2 regions of the Mesorhizobium sp. MC2-1-1 genome follow, and region 2 is predicted to be linked to the other one. Evidence: predicted binding sites of a transcription regulator. Region 2 holds the regulator's gene; the other holds the start of a gene.
The links. Region 2 encodes LexA, which represses DNA repair genes until DNA is damaged. Its sites were predicted from a motif close to TGTTCNNNNTGTGTTCNG; they were not measured.

Region 1: a site for LexA is predicted at 3,718-3,735, ahead of recA (recombinase RecA). Genes of this name have one in related genera too.

Annotation. Positions count from the first base shown of each region.
Region 1 covers NZ_CP195205.1:1,996,626-2,002,320, reverse strand. The annotation lists gene ACR64R_RS10120 (SUF system Fe-S cluster assembly protein) at 1-100, shown strand, start outside; gene sufA (Fe-S cluster assembly scaffold SufA) at 189-569, shown strand; gene ACR64R_RS10110 (GFA family protein) at 703-1,200, opposite strand; gene ACR64R_RS10105 (TfoX/Sxy family protein) at 1,289-1,612, shown strand; gene ACR64R_RS10100 (pseudouridine-5'-phosphate glycosidase) at 1,615-2,532, opposite strand; gene ACR64R_RS10095 (carbohydrate kinase family protein) at 2,572-3,510, opposite strand; gene recA (recombinase RecA) at 3,793-4,890, shown strand; gene alaS (alanine--tRNA ligase) at 5,187-5,695, shown strand, end outside.
Region 2 covers NZ_CP195205.1:1,771,042-1,776,736, reverse strand. The annotation lists gene ACR64R_RS08980 (ComEC/Rec2 family competence protein) at 1-2,057, shown strand, start outside; gene lexA (transcriptional repressor LexA) at 2,051-2,785, opposite strand; gene kynU (kynureninase) at 3,236-4,483, shown strand; gene ACR64R_RS08965 (alpha/beta hydrolase) at 4,546-5,376, shown strand; gene ACR64R_RS08960 (molybdopterin molybdotransferase MoeA) at 5,386-5,695, opposite strand, start outside.

The sequences.
Region 1 (5,695 bases), 230 kb from region 2:
CGAGGGCGTGTCAGGCGTCGAGGTCAAGATGACCTTCGATCCGCCGTGGACGCCCGATCGGATGTCGGAAGAGGCGCAGGTCGCGGTAGGCTGGTATTGAGCTTGACTTGCGCGCCAGGTGAAACTTCACCATCTTAAAGGCAGACTCAGTCCGCAGGCCTTGAACCTGCGCGAATGCGGAGAATGACATGGGACGCTTTGCCGTCATCACGATGACCGAAAAGGCCGCCGACCGGGTGCGCGAGATCGTGGCCACCCGCGACAACGCACATGGCATCCGCCTCGGCATCAAGAAGGGCGGCTGCGCTGGCATGGAGTACACGGTCGACCTGGTGACCGAGCCCAATCCCAAGGATGATCACATCGAGCGCGACGGCGCGCACGTCTATGTTGCGCCGGAGGCGGCGCTCTTCCTGTTTGGCACCGAGATGGACTTCGAGCAGACGACGCTGCGCACTGGCTTCACCTTCAAGAATCCGAACCAGAGCTCGGCCTGCGGCTGCGGCGAGTCGGTCGAGTTGAAGCCGGCGGACTTGAAGGCGCTTGCCGAGGCACGCGCCTCGGCCTGACCCCTTCCTTTGTCCCGTTTACGGGAGAAGGTGGCCCGAAGGGCCGGATGAGGGGTAAGTGCGAAGGTTTGAGCGGCTGGCGCTGCCCCTCATCTGCCTGCCGGCATCTTCTCCGTGAGCGGGGAGAAGAGAGCTAATCCACCCACATCGCTGTCCGCTTGTGCCAGTCGGCGATCGACTCTTCTGGATAGACGTCGAACACCTTGTCCTTCTTGCCGATCACCGGCTCGACCCAGTTCGCCTTGTATTTCAGCATCAGATGCACCCTTTCCGGAGGCTTCGGCAGGTCGCTGTCGATGGCCGAGGCGAAGGGATGGACGAGGTCCGGCCAGGTCGGGTCGTAGAGCCAAAGCGCCGAGCCGCATTTCCTGCAGAAATTGCGCTCTCCGGTCGAGACCTCGCAACGCGGACGCTCGTCATCCTCGATCTTGGCGCAGTAGACGCCGAGGTTGCGCTTGCCCCTGATGTTCATGGTCTCGTAGACGGCGCCGAGATTGATGGCGAAACCGCCGCCGCCCTGCTGCTTGCGGCAGATCGAGCAGTAGCAGAGCATGAACGGCACCGGCGTGTGGCTTTCGACTTCGAAGGCGACGGCGCCGCAGCGGCAGGAGCCTTTGAGCAGGACAGGCATGGCGGATACTCCATCTTCGGACCTCAACTTGTCAGCATGCTCTTGGTTGCGGGAATGACAAGGTCCATGCCGGGTGAGATGATGCTGCATGGACGACGCGCGCCTTGAAGAACTGTTCGACAACCTTGGCCCGATCAGCATTAGAAAACTGTTCGGCGGCAAGGGTATCTATTGCGATGGCGTCATCGTCGCCGTCGTCGTGCGCGGCGAGTTGATGCTGAAGGCGGACGAGGAGAGCATTCCCGATTTCAGGGCCGCCGGCTGCAGCCAGTGGACCTATACCGGCTCGAGGCACGGCAAGGAGGTGGCGATGCCCTATTGGAGCATTCCCGACCAGGCCTTCGACGATCCAGACGAGATGGCGATCTGGGCGCGGCGCGCCTATGAAGCGGGACGACGGGCGGGCAAATAACCCTATAGCGCCTTGGCAATTTCCGCGGCCAGCCGCGCATTGTTCTCGACCAGCGCGATGTTGGTCTTGAGGCTGCGGCCGCCGGTCAGTTCCAGGATCTTCGAAAGCAGGAACGGTGTCACCGCCTTGCCCGTGACGTTGAGAGCCTCGGCGGCCTTCTGCGCGGCTTGGATGTAGCCGTCCATCTCGGCGGTCGGGATCTCGTCACTCTGTGGTACCGGGTTGGCGACCAGAATGCCGCCGCCCAGGCCAAGCGCCTGGCGCGTGCGGTGGAAATGCGCGATCTCTTCGGCTGAATGGAGCGTCAGCGGCGCGCGGAACGGCGACTGCCTGGACCAGAAGGCCGGCATGGTCTCGCTGCGATGGCCGATGACTGGCACGCCGCGCGTCTCCAGCACTTCCAGCGTCTTTGCGATGTCCAGGATCGCCTTGGCGCCGGCCGAGACGACGATGACCGGCGTGCGCGCCAATTCGTCGAGGTCGGCCGAGATGTCGAAGCTTTTCTCGGCGCCCTTGTGGACGCCGCCGATGCCGCCGGTGGCGAAGACTTTTATGCCGGCCATGTGCGCGGTGATCATCGTGGCCGCAACCGTGGTGCCGCCGGTGCGCCCTTGCGCCACTGCAAAGCCGATATCGGCGCGCGACAGCTTCATGGCGTCGCCGGTCATGGCGAGGGATTCGCGCTCGCCGTCGGACAGGCCGATCTTGATACGGCCATTGACCACGGCGATCGTCGCCGGCACGGCGCCGGCATTGGCGATGATCTGCTCGACCTTGGCCGCCATGGCGCCGTTGTCGGGGTAGGGCATGCCGTGGGTGATGATGGTGCTTTCCAGCGCCACCACGGGCCGGCCGGCGGCAAGCGCGTCCGCCACGGGCGGATGGATGTCGACGAAGGGGCGGGCGGTATCCGGCGTCATTTCTGTCTCCGATCCGAAGGAATTGCTCCGTTGGTGGCCCTATGCCACCTCCCGCGCCTCCGGCACAAGGGCGAGCGCTTGCGTGAAGTTGGCGTTCGTGAAGGACGGCACGGCCTCGGGGCTCTCGATCGCCAGCATTGCCGCGGCAAGACCTTCGCGCAGCGCGGCGCGCAGCGGCAGGCCGCGCAACAAGGCGGCGACCGTCGCGCCGGTCAGGGCGTCGCCGGCGCCGGTCACGTCGGCAACCTTTCGCGGCGTGGGCGGATCGACTTCGAAGATGCCGGTGTCGTCGAAGGCCAGAACCGAAGCGCTGCCGGCCGTAACGACGCCGGCGTCAAGGCCAGCCTGCCTGAGCCTGTGGACGATGCTTTCTCCCAATGGCTCGGCGCCGACCAGCGCGGCCGCTTCGCGTCGGTTCATGAACAGCAACGACAGATCGCCGAGCAGCGGCATCAGGCGAACGACCTTGGCCGGCGAGACGGCGATGGCGAAGACCGGCCGGCCGCCGGAGAGTGCCACCAGGCGCTCCAGCGCCGCCGTCGGCAGGTTGGCGTCGCACAGGATGGCGTCGGCGGCGGCGATCGCCTCGCGCACCTTGGAGCGCCTTATCTGCTTGGGGAAGGCGAGGTCATAGAGCGCCATGTCGGCCAGCCCGACGATCAACTCGCCCTCGGCGTCGATCAGCGCCGTGTAGCTTGGCGTCGTGCGGTCGAGGAACACCACCGAAAGGTCCGTTATCCCGGCGTTGTCGATCGCCAAGGCGACCGTATCCGCCGCCGCGTCGCCGCCGCGCACCGAAATCAGCGATGCCGAGACGCCACGCTTGACCACGCAGCGCAGGGCGTTGAAAACGACGCCGCCGACATCCTCGCGCATGATGCCGGGGTTGGAGGCCGCGGGCACATAGGTGCCGGTAACCTGGCCGCGCCGATCGATATGGGCGCCGCCCAGCGCGAGAATATTTGGGGATGTCGGCATCTGGGATCGGTGACTTTCGTTGATCGTGCGGCTGCGCACACTAGGTTCCTGGGCATCGCCTCGCAATCTCAGTCGCGATTCGGCACGGCCGGATATCGAATTCTTATCTGGACCAGTTGTGTCGGTCTGCACCAGTCCTGGTGAGACAAAAATAGAACAAATCAAGATATTGATTGTTTTTCAAATAGCTATCGCCCCTTGCCAAATGAGAACAAAAAAGGTACAAAATGGTAGGGATCACGGATTGTCCGGCCTTCATTGACGACCAAGGGGTGATGTATCATGGCTCAGAATACTTTGCGGCTTGTAGAGGATAAGGCAGTGGACAAATCAAAGGCTCTGGACGCGGCGCTGTCGCAGATCGAGCGCGCTTTCGGCAAGGGCTCGATCATGCGGCTCGGCGCCAACGAGAAGGTGGTCGAGATCGAAACCGTGCCGACCGGCTCGCTCGGTCTCGACATCGCGCTTGGCGTCGGCGGCCTGCCGCGCGGCCGCATCATCGAGATTTACGGGCCGGAAAGCTCGGGCAAGACGACGCTGGCACTGCATACGGTCGCGGAGGCCCAGAAGAAGGGCGGCATCTGCGCCTTCGTCGATGCCGAGCACGCGCTCGATCCGGTCTATGCCCGCAAGCTCGGCGTCGACCTGGAAAACCTCCTGATCTCGCAGCCCGACACAGGCGAGCAGGCGCTGGAAATCTGCGACACGCTGGTGCGCTCGGGCGCCATCGACGTGCTGGTGGTCGACTCGGTCGCGGCATTGACGCCGCGCGCCGAAATCGAAGGCGAGATGGGCGACGCGCTGCCCGGTCTTCAAGCACGCCTGATGAGCCAGGCGCTGCGCAAGCTGACCGCCTCGATCTCGCGATCCAACACCATGGTCATCTTCATCAACCAGATCCGCATGAAGATCGGCGTCATGTTCGGCTCGCCCGAGACGACCACGGGCGGCAACGCGCTGAAATTCTACGCCTCGGTGCGCCTCGACATCCGCCGCATCGGCTCGGTCAAGGACCGCGACGAGGTGGTCGGCAACCAGACCCGCGTCAAGGTGGTCAAGAACAAGCTGGCTCCGCCCTTCAAGGTGGTCGAGTTCGACATCATGTATGGCGAGGGCGTGTCCAAGACCGGCGAGCTCGTCGATCTCGGCGTCAAGGCCGGCGTGGTCGAGAAGTCGGGCGCCTGGTTCTCCTATAATTCGCAGCGTCTGGGCCAGGGTCGCGAGAACGCCAAGCTGTTCCTGCGCGACAATCCCGACACGGCGCGCGAGATCGAAATGGCGCTCAGGCAGAATGCCGGGCTGATCGCCGAGAAATTCCTCGAGAATGGCGGCTCCGAAGGCGGCGACGACGGTTTCGAGGACGAAGCCGGCGCCATGTAGGGCGCGTTGCCCGCAACCAGTCGGCTTAGCCGGAGTTTGGTCACAATCCTGGTTTATCGGCTTATGCTTATGTAATCGAGTTCTTGAGTACTGCGTACCCGAACCGCCGGCCTTCGCGCCGGCGGTTTTGCGTTTTGCGGACAATGTCGAGCTGCCGCTCGCTTGCTGATTGGTCTAACCGCGTGTTTCTGGACAGGCTCAAGAGCTATCGCTAAAAGGCCCATCTATCTTCAGTAATACCAAAGCCCATTTGCCGCCGGCCGGGCCGGTGGTTCTTGCGAAAAAGGCAGTATGCAATGAGTGGCGTCAACGACATCCGGTCGACATTCCTCGACTACTTCCGCAAGGAGGGCCACGAGATCGTCGCCTCCAGCCCGCTGGTGCCGCGCAACGATCCGACGCTGATGTTCACCAATGCCGGCATGGTGCAGTTCAAGAACGTCTTCACCGGATTGGAGAAGCGTCCCTATTCGCGCGCCGCGACTGCGCAGAAGAGCGTGCGCGCCGGAGGCAAGCACAACGACCTCGACAATGTCGGCTACACCGCGCGCCATCTCACCTTCTTCGAGATGCTCGGCAATTTCTCGTTCGGCGACTATTTCAAGGAGCGCGCGATCGAGCTTGCCTGGAACCTGATCACCAAGGGTTTCGGGCTGAAGAAGGACAAGCTGCTCGTCACCGTCTATCACACCGACGACGAGGCCGCGGCTTACTGGAAGAAGATCGCCGGCTTCTCGGATGACCGCATCATCCGGATTCCTACCTCGGACAATTTCTGGGCGATGGGCGACACCGGCCCGTGCGG
Region 2 (5,695 bases):
GGCAGAGAACGCACCTGACCTTCATGGCAGCGCTTTTCTGCGCCCTGGGCTTTCTGGCCGCCAAGGTGGAAACCTGGCGAATGGCAACCCCGATGCTGGGGTCAGAAATCCAGACGCGGCTGACCGGCCGCCTCATCGTCGCCGAGACATTGGCCAACGGCCGTGTCCGGCTGACCATCGATCTGATTTCCACGGAGCATCCGAAGCTGCGCTACGCACCGGATCGCGTCAGGCTCTCGGCGCGCAGGATTCCGCCCGACATGACGGCAGGGTCGATACTGACCGGCTATGTGAAGCTGCTGCCGCCAACAGGCCCGGTTCGGCCCGAAAGCTATGACTATTCCTTCGACAGCTATTTTAGCGGCATTGGCGCAAGCGGCTTTTTCCTGGGCGATCCAAAGCTGATTGCGCCGACGCCGGCCGCATCGACGGAGGCACCCTTCGGCGCGCGCGTTGCATCGGCCATAGAAAACGCGCGCGAAGGCATAGCCGATCACATAAGGAGCGCCATCGGCGGGTCCGAAGGCGAGATCGCGGCGGCGCTGATAGTCGGCGTGCGCGCCGGGATTCCGGAGGCGATCAACGAGTCGATGCGGCGGACCGGCATCTATCACATCATCTCGATCTCCGGTCTCCACATGGCGCTGGTCGCCGGCACGATCATGGTGCTGTTGCGAGGTGCCTTCGCGCTGTTTCCCGATTTCTCGTCGCGCCGGCCGGTGAAGAAATATGCCGCTGCAATCGCGCTGCTCTCGATCGCCTGCTACCTCGTGATCTCCGGTATCGTGGTGGCGGCCGAGCGAAGCTTCATCATGCTGGCGGTCATGCTTGTCGCCGTGCTCTTCGACCGCGCGGCGCTGACGATGCGAAACCTGGCGATCTCGGCCATCGCCGTCATCCTCGTCTCGCCGCATGAAGTGGTCGGCCCGAGCTTCCAGATGTCTTTCGCCGCCACTGCTGCGCTCGTCGGCGCCTATGCCGGCTTTGCCGACTACCGCGCCGGCAAAACGACCACGCCGCCGGCAAGGCGCTCGTTTGTCGGCTTCGTCTCTCGAAAACTGGCGGTTGGAGTGGGTGGAGCCGCGATTACCTCGCTTGTCGCGGGCAGCGCGACATTGCTGTTCGCAATCTGGCACTTCCAGCGTGTGTCGCCGCTCAGCTTGCTGGCCAATCTGGCGGTCATGCCGATCGTCTCTCTGATCGTCATGCCGTTCGCCGTGCTTAGCGCACTGGCCATGCCCTTCGGCTTTGACGGTCCTTTTCTCTATGTGATGGGCAAGGGGCTCACCGCGATGATAGCCATCTCGGCATGGATTTCCGAGCGCTCGCCGGTCGATGCCGTCGGGCTTATCTCGATCCAGTCCGTGCTGCTAGCAACCATCGCGCTCGTCATCGCAACCATGGCCACCACCTGGCTGAGGCTAGCCGCCGTTCCGTTCGCGCTCGCCGCGCTGCTGGCCATCCCGCATGTCCGAACGCCTGATGTGCTCATTTCAGAGGATGCCCATCTGGTGGCAATGCCGATCGGCGGCGGAGAGCTTGCCATCAACCGCGAACGCTCCAATGAGTTCACCACCGACAATTGGAAACGGGCGCTGAAAGCCGAGCAAATCGTGCCGCCGGAGACATTCGCCAACGGGGCGCTCGACATCGCCGACCCCGTCGACCTGCCGGCGGGCTCGCCCTTCTACTGTATCGGCGATCTCTGCATCGGCCGGTATCCTTCCGGCGCGATCGTGGCGCTCGCCGAGACCCGAGACAACGCCCGGTCGGCCTGCGGGTTCGCGGACCTCATCGTCATCAACGACGCCACGGCCTACAACCCATGCCGCGATCCGCGCGTGCTCGTCGTCACCAAACGGCAACTGGCGCGCGGCGGCAGCGCCGCCATCTTCTTCGATCCGCAATCGGCAACCGCGCGGCCGGCCATCAGCTACGCGGTCCAAGAACCGTATCGGCCATGGCACGAGCAGCGGAAATACGCGCGCGAGGCGAGGGGGCTGCCTCCGTACAAGCGACAGGAAAAAGCGAACATCAAACCGGCGCCCACTCAGTAACGCCGGATCAGCCCGACCAGCTTGCCCTGAACCTTTACCCGATCCGGTCCGAATATCCGGGTCTCATAGGCCGGGTTGGCCGCCTCGAGCGCGATCGAGGCGCCCTTGCGGCGGAAGCGCTTGAGCGTCGCTTCCTCGTCGTCGACCAGCGCCACCACGATCTCGCCCGGGCTTGCCGTGTTGGCGTTGCGGATGATAACGGTGTCGCCGTCGAAGATGCCGGCCTCGATCATCGAGTCGCCCTTGACCTCCAGCGCATAATGCTCGCCGCCGGTGATCATGTCCGGGGGCACAGTGATCGAATGCGTCTGGTGCTGGATGGCGTCGATCGGCACACCGGCGGCGATGCGGCCCATAACCGGGATGGAAACGGCCGAAGTGGATTCATCGTCATTGCTGGGCGTCGGCGTGCGCGACGGCGTCGCCGGCTTGACCTGTCGACCGAGATTGCCCTGGCCCCCCTGGATGACGCTAGGCGAAAACTTCTTAGCGGCATTCAAGCCAGGCGCGATCGAGTCGGGAAGCCGCAAGACCTCCAATGCGCGCGCCCGGTTCGGCAGCCGGCGAATGAAACCGCGCTCTTCCAGCGCCGTGATCAGACGGTGGATGCCGGACTTCGAGGCGAGGTCGAGCGCCTCCTTCATCTCGTCGAAGGATGGAGGAATCCCGCTCTCCTTCAGGCGTTCATGGATGAACATCAGGAGTTCATGTTGTTTGCGCGTCAGCATCGGCGGCCCCCACGGGTTCTGAAACCAGAATCAGAAAAACAAACCCAGAACAAACACTATCTGTTCCAGTTGTGTTCCGCAACCGTTTAAAGTTTAGTGAATTTGTTAGGACCGCCGAAACAATGTTGCATCCGAGGGGCCTTGGCCGCTACCTGTAGCGCAGTGGCATTGATTCCGCTCGAATTTGCAGCCTTGCTTAAATGGGAACAGCGGGTGGCGGCATCACGGAAGTGCCGGGTGCGATCGCGCATACATCGATTGCGCATGCCGCACCGTGAACGAAACGAACCCAAAATGCCAACGTCGGCGATTTGCCGGTTCACGGTTCTCGCCCTCCATGGACCAGCTAACACAGGACGAAAGGTTCTTGCCCGGACGCCGACGGTGGTGAGACAACCGCTCTTGGCCAGCCGTGAGCGGCGGGCATTCCGAAATGTAGGCGGTAGCATAATGGGGGGAATTCCTGATCTCGCCGAGATCGAGGCTATGGACGCAGCAGATCCGCTGCGTGCCTTGCGCGATCAATTCGTCCTGCCGGAAGGGGTGATCTATCTCGACGGGAATTCGTTGGGAGCCGCTCCACACGCCGCATTCGAGGAACTGCGCAAAGCAGCTAACGAGGAGTGGGCGCATGACCTCATTCGTGCCTGGAACAAGGATGGATGGTTCGACATGCCGGTCGAACTGGGCGACCAGCTCGGGCGGCTGATCGGCGCGGCGCCTGGCCAGACCGTGGTCTGCGACACCACGTCGATCAACATCTACAAGGTGCTGCATGCGGCGATGGCGATGCGGCCGGGCCGAACCGTGATCGTTGCCGAGGGCGACAGTTTTCCGACCGATCTCTATATGGCCGAAGGCGTGGCCTCGACCGGAAAGAACACCGTCCTGCGCCTGGCCGGCGTGCACGCGCCAACCATCGAGGAACTGATCGACGAAAGCACCGCGGTGGTGCTGGTCAACCACGTCAACTACAAGTCCGGCGAGTTGCGCGACATGGCGGCGCTCACGCGCAAGGCGCATGACGCCGGTGCGCTGATCGTATGGGATCTGTGTCACAGCGCGGGGGCCATGCCGGTTGAACTTGACAGGGCGAACGCCGATTTCGCGGTCGGCTGCACCTATAAATATCTCAACGGGGGGCCAGGTTCACCCGCGTTCATCTATGCGGCCGAGCGGCATCTTGCCGATGTGCAGCAGCCCCTCAGCGGGTGGTGGGGCCACGCGCGGCCGTTCGCCTTCGAGCAAGCCTATGCGCCGGACACCGGCATCCGTCGGTTCCTGTGCGGCACGCAGCCGGTCCTGTCGATGCGCACGCTGAAGGGCGCGCTCGACGTCTGGAACGGCGTCGACCTGGCGATGGTGAGAAGGAAGAGCACCGCGCTGGCCGATCTGTTCATCGAACTCGTCGAGGCAAGATGCGGAGGTTACGATCTTACTCTCGAAAGTACCCGCGACGGCGCCAAACGCGGCAGCCAGATTTCATTCATTCACCCGCATGGCTACCGGATCATGCAGGCCCTGATCGAACGCGGCGTGATCGGCGATTTTCGGGCGCCGTCGACCATGCGCTTCGGCTTCACGCCACTCTATGTCGGCTACAGCGACGTGTGGCGCGCCGTGGAGGTGCTCGCCGACATACTGCGAAGCGGCGCCTGGCGAGAGGCGCGCTTCGCCGTCAAGGCCACCGTCACCTGAGTCTTGGGTCGGCGATGCCATGAGAAGCCAATCAAAGTTGACCTGACCGCGGGAGGGGCCCTGTGCTCGAACACCGTATTGCCGACTGGAACGACGCCTATGCCAACGGCGCGAACATCGCCGGCGGCGATCGTTGGCCGGCGGCGTGGGACCAGCCGGCGCAGGCATTTCGCGAAGAGTTGCTGACCCAGGGCAGGGCGCGGCTCGACATCGCCTATGGCGAAGCGCCGCGCAACCAGCTCGATCTGTTTCTACCGCCAGCGACGCCAAAGGGGCTCGTCGTGTTCATCCACGGCGGCTATTGGATGGGGTCGGGCCGAGAGTCCTGGTCGCATCTGGCCGGAGGCGCGGTCGGCCGAGGCTTTGCCGTCGCAATGCCCTCCTACACGCTATGCCCGAAGATCAGGATCAGCGGCATCGTCGGCGAAGCCTCGGTCGCGATCGAGAGGGCGGCAGCCATGGTCGATGGTCCGCTGATGCTGGCCGGGCACTCGGCCGGCGGACATCTCGTCAGCCGGATGGTGACCGCGACATCGCCGCTCTCGCCCGACGTGGCGCGGCGCATACGCCAGGTCATTTCGATTTCAGGCCTGCACGACCTTCGGCCTCTGATGCTCACCGCGCTGAACGAGACCCTCAATATCGACGAGCACGAAGCGTCGGCCGAAAGCCCTGCATTGCTGCGGCCCCGGAATGGAATCCGCATCACCTGTTGGGCCGGCGGCGGCGAGCGTTCGGAATTCCTGCGCCAGAGCGCGTTGCTTGCCAATATCTGGACCGGGCTTGGTGCCGCCACAGCTTCGGTGGTCGAGCCGGATCGGCATCATTTCAGTGTCGTCGACGGTCTTGTCGATCCCGCTCATCCCCTGACCCGTACGCTCGTCGATGAATGAGGATCGGCTTCAGCGCAGCATCAGAACGTTGCATTCGTCGCCGGCCTGCGCGGCCGGTGCGAAGGGCTCACGCACGATCAGCCCGTTGGCGTCGGCCAGCATGCGCAGCATCGAGGAGTCCTGGATGCCGAAAGGGGTCGCGACCAGCGTGTCGGCGTCCTCGCGCACGACGGCGCGCACATAGTCCTGTCTGAGGTCGTTGGCTTGCATAGCGGCGCCCAGACGGGCCGTTCGCACGTCCTGCCTGTGATCTCGGCCGCCGAGACGAGCGAGGAGCGGCTTCAGGAAGAGCTGAGAGCAGACGATGCTTGCCACCGGG